Linked DNA regions of Phenylobacterium zucineum HLK1. The protein of the gene in region 2 interacts with the protein of the main gene of each other region in a pairwise test. Links are inferred from orthologs where the notes say so. Each region holds a gene or a part of one and is shown on either strand. Other genes may lie near its edges. The genes, in order: PHZ_RS01290, PHZ_RS12885 and mtgA.

Region 1 (3,053 bases), 2.4 Mb from region 2 along the record:
CTGGCCGAGGCCGCCGCCTTCGCCAACGACCGCGCCGCCTGGATCGCCGAACGCCTGGCCGAGCTGCCGGCCACGGCGCCCGTCGGGCCGGGCCTGGAGCTGGAGGTGTTCGGCGAGGCGGTGCGGCTGGAGGCCGGGACCGGCCGCGCCCGCTGGCTCGCCCCGGAGGACGGCTCCACGCCGCGCATCGTCGCCATGGGCGAGGGCGAGGGTTACGCCCGGGCGGTGATCCTGGTGCTGCGCCGCCGGGCCCTGGAGGTGCTGACCGAGCGCACCGCCTGGCACTGCGGCCGCCTGGGCGTGGCGGTCCCCAAGGTGACGGTCACCGACACCCGCTCGCGCTGGGGCTCGTGCCGGCCCGCGGTGGGCCGGCTGCCGGCCTCGATCCGCTATTCCTGGCGCCTGGCGCTCGCCCCCTTCGAGGTGGCCGACTACGTGGCCGCCCACGAGAGCGCGCACCTGCTGGAGCTGAACCACGGCCCCCGCTTCTGGGCCCATGTGCGGGGCCTGGTGGGCGACGAGCGCCGCCACCGCGAGTGGCTCCGCGCCGAAGGCGCCCGGCTCCACGCCTTCGGGCGGTGACGGACGCGTCCTAGAACAGCGGCTCCCTAGAACAGCGGTTCCTCGCGGGCGCGGCGGGGCGGGGCCGGCTCGTCGAACTCGGACGGCGGGGTCTCGTCGCGGCGGCCGCCGAAGAAGTCGGTGACCCCGTCGATCAGGTCGCCGATGGGGTCCGGCTCGGGCGGCGGCGGCAGGTCGCTGCCGGGGATCGGCTGGACCGCCAGGCGCGGCAGGGCCGCGGTCATGAAGTCCTTCCAGATGCCCGCGGGCGCGCCGCCGCCGGTCACCCGGCGCATCGGGGTGTTGTTGTCCTTGCCGACCCAGACCGCGGTGACGAAGCCGCCCGTGTAGCCGACGAACCAGGCGTCGCGGTAGTCGCTGGTGGTGCCGGTCTTGCCGGCGATGTCGTAGCCGGGGACGTTGGCCCTGGCGCCCGTGCCCTGCAGGATCACCTGGCGCATCATCTGGTTCATGTAGGCGAGCGCCGGCTGGCCGATCACCGCCTGGCGCGGCGCCTGGTCGACGCTGTGGTCGTAGAGCACCCGGCCGCTGGAGGTGCGGATGCGCTCGATCCCGTAGCCGCGGGCCAGGAAGCCGCCGTTGGCGAAGGGGGCGAAGGCCTGGGCCATCTCCAGCGGGCTGACCTCGACCGCGCCCAGCGCCATCGAGGGGTCGAGCTGGATGTTCGAGGTGATGCCGAGCCGGCGGGCGGTGGCCGCGACGTTGGAGGTGCCGACCTCGTTGGCCAGGCGCGCGGCGACGGTGTTGATGGACTCCTGCAGGGCGGTCTGCAGCGTCATCGGGCCGAGGTAGCGCTGGGTGTAGTTGCGCGGCTCCCAGTTGCCGATCTTGATCGGCTCGTCGACGACCGGGGTGTTCGGCGTGCGGCCCGCCTCGACGGCGGTCAGGTAGACGAACGGCTTGAACGCCGAGCCGGCCTGGCGGCGGGCCATGGTGGCGCGGTCGAACTGGGTCTGCAGGTAGTTGGTCCCGCCGACGTAGGCGCGCACGCGGCCCTCGCCGTCGATCGAGACGAGGGCGCCCTGCTCGACGCCCTGGTCCTTGGCCGCCTCGACGCCCCGCTTGAGCGCCTGCTCGGCGGCGGCCTGCAGCGGCAGGTCGAGGGTGGTCTCCACGACGAGGTCCTCGGTGGGCTCGCCCACCAGGCTGCGGACCTGGTCGTCCACCCAGTCGGTGAAGTACTGCGCCCGCTGGTTGGCCAGCACGGGATTGACCCGCACCTTGGTGCGGATGGCGGCCTCGCGTTCCTGGGGCGTGATGAAGTCCGCCTCGACCATCTTGTCGAGCACGACGGTGGCGCGGCGGGCGGCGCGCTCGGTGGCCGAGACCGGCGAGTAGCGCGAGGGGCCCTTCATCATCCCGGCCAGCAGGGCGGATTCGCCCAGGGTCAGCTTCTCGGCCGGCTTGCCGAAGTAGCGCTGGGAGGCGGCCTCGATGCCGTAGGCGCCGGCGCCGAAGTAGACCCGGTTCAGGTAGAGCTCGAGGATCTGCTTCTTCGAGAAGCGGGCCTCCAGCCAGACCGCCAGGATCAGCTCCTGGGCCTTGCGCCGGTAGTTCTGCGACGGCGTCAGGAAGAGGTTGCGGGCGAGCTGCTGGGTGATGGTCGAGCCGCCGCGCAGGGGGCCGCTCTCGCGGCGCATGTTGTAGAGCTGGCTGCGGACGATGCCCCAGGGGTTGAAGCCGAAGTGCCAATAGTACCAGCGGTCCTCGATGGCGATGAACGCCTCGGGCACGTGCTCGGGCAGGCGGTCGAGGTCCACCGGCGGGGCGTACTGGCTGCCGCGCACGGCGACGAGCGCGCCCGAGCGGTCGAGGTACGACACCGACGGCTGGCGCTTGACGTCGTAGAGGGTCGAGGTGTCGGGCAGGTCGACGGCGAAGACGGCGAAGAACGCCACCAGGAAGATCAGCCCCCAGACGCCCAGCACCAGGGTCCAGTAGATCAGCGCCTGCAGGGGCGAGCGTTTTCCGCGCGGCGGCCGGGGCGCCCGACCGCCCCCTCCGGCATTGGCCATTTCTTGCGTCGTCCTAACCGATTGCGGCCGCCCCAGCCCCGGCGGGCGAGCCATAACCCAGCGGCACGGAACGCCCAACAAGGTTTATGGGACATGAACGCCGCAGGCGCCCGCAGCGGCCCAGCTCTGCATTCCCGCATAGCGGCGTTGCGCAAATAGCGGTTGCGCGAGCGATCTTAACACCGTTATCTTTACGATGCTCAGTTCGTCGTGGGCCGTCGGGGGGGATACCGGCGGCCGACCCACGCGGCGGAAGGGGCCGGCGCCACGAGCAGGGCGCCGCATCTCCCCGAAACGCTGGAGGGCTCTCGATGAAGCTCCGTACGACCCTGGCCGCCTGCGCGGCCCTCACCACCCTCGCGGCCGGCTCGGCCTTCGCCGCCGAAGCCGTGACCGCCAAGCTGCAGGCCCCGGTGGCCGAGAAGACCAAGTTCATCGCCGGCGGCGCCATGTTCA
Region 2 (3,148 bases):
GAGCGGGTAGAACGCCGGCGGGATCGCGCCACGCGCCCCCGGTCCGCCAAGGCCCGGCGCCCAGCTTCCAGCTCTTGTTCAACGGCGCCCGCGGGCCGTCCGAGACGGAGGTGGCGGCAAACCCCCGAGCCCGCTCGGCGAAGCTGAGGGCGGCCGTGCGCACCGACGCGCCGGTCTGGAGGGATGCGGCATGAACCTGCTGAACCGCCGCATTCGCGGTTTCCGGCTGGTGGACCTGGTCGGCGTCGGCCTGCTGGTGGTGGTGATCCTGGGGGTCTACCTGGCCAAGACCATGGCCGGGGACGAACGCGCCGAGATCGCCAAGATCGAACGCCAGATCAAGGCCGAGAAGGCCCGCATCCGCCTGCTGCAGGCCGAGGTCGCGCACCTGGAGCAGCCCGGCCGCATCGAGCGCCTGTCCGTCGAATACCTGAACATGGAGCCGGTCACCGTCAGCCGTGAGGCGACGGTCGAGCAGCTCATGGACATCGCCCGCGCCGGCCCGCCGAAGAAGGACAAGGCCCCGTCCGCCGTGGCCGCCATGGTGAACGAGAGCGACGCCACCCCCGGCGTGCCGCCGCCCCCGCCGCCGGAAGGCCGCAGCCTCCGGATCGCCGAGGCCGGGCGATGAGCCTGGGCCAGCAGGCCTTCGGCGGCTCGGCCGTCTCGCGCTGGTTCAAGGAGCGCATCTGGGGTCTCGAGCACGCCTTCGAGCGGGCTCGCGCCTCGGGCCGCGCCGAGGACGACACGCGCCTGCGCATCTTCTTCGTGCTGGTGCTGTTCGTGCTGGGCTTCGTCTGGCTGTCGGTGGGCGCTACGCGCGCGGCGCTCTTCTCGGACGCCCGGGGCGGCGGCCGCATCGCGCCGGCCGGAGTCTCCCGCGCCGATCTCGTCGACCGCAACGGCATGCTGCTGGCGGCCGACCTGCTGCACTACGGCCTCTACATCGATCCGCGCGAGATCTGGGAGACCGAGGAGACCCGCCGCCAGCTCCTGGCCGCCCTGCCGGGCCTCGACAGGGCGCGCCTCGAACGCGCCCTGCGCGGCCAGCGCCGCCTGTTCGTGATGGGCGCCCTGACGCCCGCCGAACGCAATCGCGTCCACGCCCTGGGCCTGCCCGGCGTCAGCTTCGAGCCCGAGCAGCGCCGCGTCTATCCGCTGGGCGCGAGCGCCGCCCACGTCATCGGCTTCTCAGACACCGGGGGCGAGGGCCTGTCGGGCGCCGAGGCCGCGCTGAACGAGGAGATCCGCGCCGCGGCCGGCGGCCAGGTCCCCCTGTCCATCGACCTGCGCGTCCAGGGCGCGCTGGAGGACGAGCTGTGGAAGGCCGTCCACGAGTTCACCCCGAAGGGCGCGGTGGGCCTCGTCACCGACGTGCACACCGGCGAGATCCTGGGGATGGCCAGCTGGCCGACCTTCGACCCGAACAAGCCCGGCCAGGCCACCGACTACGTGCGCACCAACCGCGCGGCCGCCTCGGTCTTCGAGATGGGCTCGACGTTCAAGGCGTTCACCGTCGCCATCGGCCTCGACGCCGGCGTCGCCACTCCGAACACGACCTTCGACGCGCGCGAGCCCTTCAAGCTGGGCTACCGGACGATCCACGACTACCACGCCGCCCGGAAGGTCCTGACCCTGGTCGAGGTGTTCCAGCACTCGTCCAACATCGGCACCGCCAAGCTGGCCGTGGGCATCGGCCCCGAGCGCATGGGCCGTTACTTCGACGGCCTGGGGCTGACCAAGCCCGCGCCGGTGGAGCTGATCGAGTCCGCGCGGCCCCTGACCCCGCGCAAGTGGGACGAGGACGCGGTGGCCTCCACCTCCTTCGGCCACGGCATCAACGTCAGCCCGCTGGCGCTCGCCCGGGCCATGGGCGCGATCCTGAACGGCGGGCGCCTCGTGCCGCTGACCATCCGCAAGCTGGAACCCGGTGCGGCAGTCGACGGTCCCCGGGTGATGTCCGAGCGCACGTCCCTGCAGATGCTGTCGATCATGCGCGCCAACGTGGCGGGCGAGGCGGGCAGCGGCCGGTCGGCCAACATCCCGGGCCTGTCGGTGGGCGGCAAGACCGGCACCGGCGAGAAGTACGATCCTGCGATCCGCGCCTACAACCACGAGCGTCAGGTCTCCTCGTTCGCCGCCGTGTTCCCCACCAGCGGCCCGGCCGAGGCCAAGCGCTACTTCGTGCTGATCCTGCTGGACGAGCCGCACGGCACCGCCCGCAGCGCCGGCTACGCCACCGGCGGCTGGGTGGCCGCGCCGGCCGCCGGCCGGGTCATCGAGCGCATCGCCCCGTTCCTGGGCGTCGAGCGCCAGCCCGAGCTCGCCGAGATCGCGCCCGCGGGCGCCGCGCCGATGGGGGAGGGCCAGTGAAGCGCCTCTCGGCCATCGTGAAGCGCGGCCTGCCGGCGGATCCCGAGATCACCGGCGTCACCGCCGACAGCCGCAAGGTGCGGGCCGGCACGCTGTTCGCCGCCCTGCCGGGCACGAAGGTGGACGGCGCCAGCTTCGCCGCCGCCGCGATCCAGGCCGGCGCCGCCGCGGTGATCGCCGACCGCGACCTCGGCCTGCCCGTCCCGACCATCGTGGCCAAGGACCCCCGCCGAGCCTACGCCCTGGCCGCGGCCGAGTTCTGGGGACGCCAGCCGCAGGTCTGCGTCGCCGTCACCGGCACCAACGGCAAGACCTCGGTGGCCAACTTCTGCCGCCAGATGTTCGCCCGCGCCGGCCGCACCTCGGCCAGCATGGGCACCCTGGGCGTCACCGTCTCGCGGCCCGACGGGACGCACGAGCAGCTCACGCCCCCCGGCCTCACCACGCCCGACGCCGCCGACGTCGCCGAGATGCTGGCGAGGATCGCCGGCATGGGCGTCAGCCACTTCGCGATGGAAGCCTCCTCGCACGGGGTGGACCAGCGCCGGCTGGACGGGGTGAAGCTGACCGCCGCCGGCTTCCTGAACCTGACCCAGGACCACCTCGACTACCACGGCACGATGGAGGCCTACCGGGCCGCCAAGCTTCGCCTGTTCGAGACCCTGCTGCCGCGCGGCGGCACGGCGGTGCTGAACGCCGACTCCGACGCCTTCCCGGCCTTCGCCGCCGCCGCCGTGATCGCCGGCCAGTGGGTGATGCCGGTTGGCGAGACCGG
Region 3 (2,931 bases), 2.4 Mb from region 2 along the record:
GCTGGCCACCTCGGGCGCCAACGGCGTCGTCGTCTGGCCGTTCGCCGGCGCGACCGGGCCGATGGGCAAGCAGGCCGCCGAGGTCGGCTACGACGAGGCTGCGACCGTGGCGAAGGTGGCGACCGCGCCGGCCACCAGCTGGCTGGCGGCGGGGCTCGACGACGGCCGGGTCTGGGCCTGCGACCTCACCGGCGAGCGGATCGTCCCGCTGAAGGCCGAGAAGGGCTCGCCGATCACCGCCCTGGCCATCACCCCCGACGCCAGGCGCGTCGCCTGGGGCGACGAGGACGGGAACGCCGGCGTCGCCGAGGTGGCCTAGCCCTCGAACCCGATCAGCTCGCCCCAGGCCTCGAAGGGGTCGCGGGCCGCCTTCAGGGTGTTGATCGGCGCGTCCGGGTCCCGGCGGCCCAGGGCCATCCCTGAGAACAGCATGTGGTCCTCGGGCAGCTTCAGGGCCTCGGCCACCGTCTTCGGATAGCGGGCCCAGTACTCCTGGGCGCAGGTGTCGAGCCCGCGCTCGATCGCGAGCAGCATCACGGTCTGCATGTACATGCCGACGTCGGCCCACTGCGGCGGGCCCAGCTTGCGGTCCAGGCAGAAGAAGAGGCCTACGGGCGCGCCGAAAAACGTGCCGTTCCTGGCCAGCTGGCGCAGGCGCGCGGGCTTGTCCTCGCGCGGGATGCCGATCGTGGCGTAGAGGTCCTCGCCGTTCTGGAAGCGGCGGGTGCGGAACGGGTCCCACAGGTTCGGCGGATAGACGTCGTACTCGGGCTCCTCGCCGAACGGGTTGGCGGCCACCTGAGCCTTCAGCGCCTCCAGCGGCGCGCCGGCCAGCGCATAGACCCGCCAGGGCTGCAGGTTGCCGCCCGAGGGCGCCTTGGCCGCCCGCTCCAGGATGTCGCGCACGACCTCGGCCGGCACGGGATCGGGCTTGAAGGCCCGCACCGACATGCGTTGCGCCACGGCCTCGGAGACGTTCATCTTGCGGCAACCCTGTTTTCGCACCCTCTAGGGGCCGGGGAGTAGCATCCGGTCGCAAGGTCAAGGCAAGGGACGTGGCGAGGCGCGCGAAGGGCCGCGGGGGCGGCGCAGTCCGGAAGGTGCTGACCTGGCTCCTGGCCGCGGGGCTGGTGGTGTTCTGGATCGGCCCGGTGCTGACCGTGGCCGTCTACCGCTTCGTGCCGCCGCCGATCACCTTCCTGATGGTCCAGCGGGTGTTCGAGGGCCGCGGATTCGAGCGCGACTGGGTCCCGCTGGACCAGATCTCGCCGCACCTGGTGCGGGCGGTGATCGCCGCCGAGGACGCCCGCTACTGCGAGCACATGGGCTTCGACGTCGAGGCCATCCGCAAGGCCATGGCCGCCAACGAGCGCGGCGGCAGGATTCGCGGCGGCTCGACCATCAGCCAGCAGACCGCCAAGAACGTGTTCCTGTGGCCGAAGCGCGACTGGGTGCGAAAGGGGCTGGAGGCCTGGTTCACGGTCCTGATCGAGACCGGCTGGGGCAAGCGGCGGATCATGGAGGTCTATCTGAACTCCATCGAATGGGGGCCCGGGGTCTACGGCGCGGAGGCCGCGGCGCAGCGGAACTTCGGCGTGCCCGCCGCCAGGCTCACCTCGGCGCAGGCGGCGCGCATGGCGGCCATCCTGCCCAAGCCGCTGTCCTGGCGGGCGGCCAAGCCGGGGCCTTACGTGAAGCGGCGCTCGGGCAGCATCCGCCGCAACGCCGGGGCCGTGCGCAGCCAGGGCCTGGCGCACTGCGTCCTGGATTGACGCGGCTCTAGGCGGCCGCGCCTACGCGGCGCCCGGATCCTCGCCGTCGTCGAGGGCGCGCAGCTTGGCGCGTTCCTCGGCCAGCAGGGATTCGAGCCGCTGCCGGTCCTCGGGGGCCACGGCGGTCTCCAGCAGATCCTCGAAGTGCTGGATGTTCTGCTGGATGACGAACTTCTGCATTCGCAGCGACCCGGAGGCTGTCACGCGCCGGCCGCCCAAGCGCGGCCATGGGTCCACTAGCACAGAACTCGCTTGCGACGCGAATCTTCAGCTCCACTCGTTAGGGTTACTTGCCTGAGAGGCGAATTTCCCGAAGAGCGCGAGTATTGGTGATCGCCGATAAGGCCGGGGCGCGCGGCGATTTCCGCGCGCCCCGGCCCGCATCCGGAGCCTTTAGCGATAGTAGCCGTAGGGGGCGTAGCCGCCGCCGTAGCGGGTGTCGTAGCGGCCGTACCGGTCGTAGCGGTCATAGCGGCCGGCCCGGTCGTAGCGGCCGTAGTTCGAGTAGCGCGCGTCGCGGGCGTAGGGCTGGCTGGTCCGGTACGAGTAGCGGTGCTTCTTGTCCTTGGCCGTGGCCGCGCCCAGGGCCGCGCCGGCCGCCGCGCCCACCAGGGCGCCGGTGGTGTCGTCCTTCGAGATGGCCGCGCCGGCGACGCCGCCGATCAGCGCCCCGATGATGGCCCGTTCGGTCTTCTCGCCCGCGGCGGCCGCGCCGGCCGGCAGGGCGATCGAGCCCGCGACCAGGGCGGCGACGGCGACCTTCGACTTTCCTTGCATCTTCATGGGTCTGCTCCTTGTGTTGGAGCCGTTCTAAAGGGGGCCGCTTGAACCGCCCCTGAACCCCGCCGTTCAGGTTCCGGTCATCTGGCGGGCCGCCGCTGGGGCGCGGAAGAACCGGGCGCAAAAAAAGCGCCCCGCGGCGGGGATCCGCGGGGCGTTCAGGCTAGCCAACTCTCTCCCCGGTTCGGGGAAAGCTCGTCAATTCTGCTTGCCGGCCTGGCGCTCGATGGCGTCGGCCTCCCGGTCGCCGGCCTCCTCGATCTCGTCGGCCTTGCGTTCCAGGGCGCCCGCCGCCGCGACGTCGCCGGCGCGGTCCATCGCATCGGCCTGCGCCTCCAGCGCGTCGGCGGCCCGTTCGGCCTGGGCCTCGACGGCGTCG

The links.
Region 1: the proteins of PHZ_RS12885 (region 2) and PHZ_RS01290 interact in binary tests that used the Escherichia coli proteins (3 or more experiments, as listed by UniProt). The link is inferred for Phenylobacterium zucineum HLK1 from one-to-one orthologs.
Region 3: the proteins of PHZ_RS12885 (region 2) and mtgA interact in binary tests that used the Escherichia coli proteins (3 or more experiments, as listed by UniProt). The link is inferred for Phenylobacterium zucineum HLK1 from one-to-one orthologs.

What each region holds. Positions count from the first base shown.
Region 1 is NC_011144.1:231,979-235,031, forward strand. Bases 104-3,008 are described here. They hold PHZ_RS01290 (transglycosylase domain-containing protein), read right to left. Parts: upstream 2,598-3,008; coding sequence 609-2,597; downstream 104-608. Other genes in these bases: PHZ_RS01285 (M48 family metallopeptidase), read left to right, coding at 104-582; PHZ_RS01295 (CC_3452 family protein), read left to right, coding at 2,909-3,008. In the rest of the region: more of PHZ_RS01285, read left to right, coding at 1-103; more of PHZ_RS01295, read left to right, coding at 3,009-3,053. UniProt on the Escherichia coli protein: Cell wall formation. Synthesis of cross-linked peptidoglycan from the lipid intermediates.
Region 2 is NC_011144.1:2,641,744-2,644,891, reverse strand. What follows is about bases 1-3,000. They hold PHZ_RS12885 (peptidoglycan D,D-transpeptidase FtsI family protein), read left to right. Parts: upstream 1-627; coding sequence 628-2,373; downstream 2,374-3,000. Other genes in these bases: PHZ_RS12880 (UDP-N-acetylmuramoyl-L-alanyl-D-glutamate--2,6-diaminopimelate ligase), read left to right, coding at 2,370-3,000; ftsL (cell division protein FtsL), read left to right, coding at 191-631; rsmH (16S rRNA (cytosine(1402)-N(4))-methyltransferase RsmH), read left to right, coding at 1-194. Outside these bases: more of PHZ_RS12880, read left to right, coding at 3,001-3,148. UniProt on the Escherichia coli protein: Essential cell division protein that catalyzes cross-linking of the peptidoglycan cell wall at the division septum. Required for localization of FtsN.
Region 3 is NC_011144.1:262,481-265,411, reverse strand. Bases 131-2,913 are described here. They hold mtgA (monofunctional biosynthetic peptidoglycan transglycosylase), read left to right. Parts: upstream 131-1,055; coding sequence 1,056-1,772; downstream 1,773-2,913. Other genes in these bases: PHZ_RS01465 (hypothetical protein), read right to left, coding at 2,751-2,913; PHZ_RS01470 (glycine zipper 2TM domain-containing protein), read right to left, coding at 2,166-2,555; PHZ_RS22955 (hypothetical protein), read right to left, coding at 1,794-1,952; PHZ_RS01480 (nitroreductase), read right to left, coding at 316-981; PHZ_RS01485 (WD40 repeat domain-containing protein), read left to right, coding at 131-319. In the rest of the region: more of PHZ_RS01485, read left to right, coding at 1-130; more of PHZ_RS01465, read right to left, coding at 2,914-2,931. UniProt on the Escherichia coli protein: Peptidoglycan polymerase that catalyzes glycan chain elongation from lipid-linked precursors. May play a role in peptidoglycan assembly during cell division in collaboration with other cell division proteins.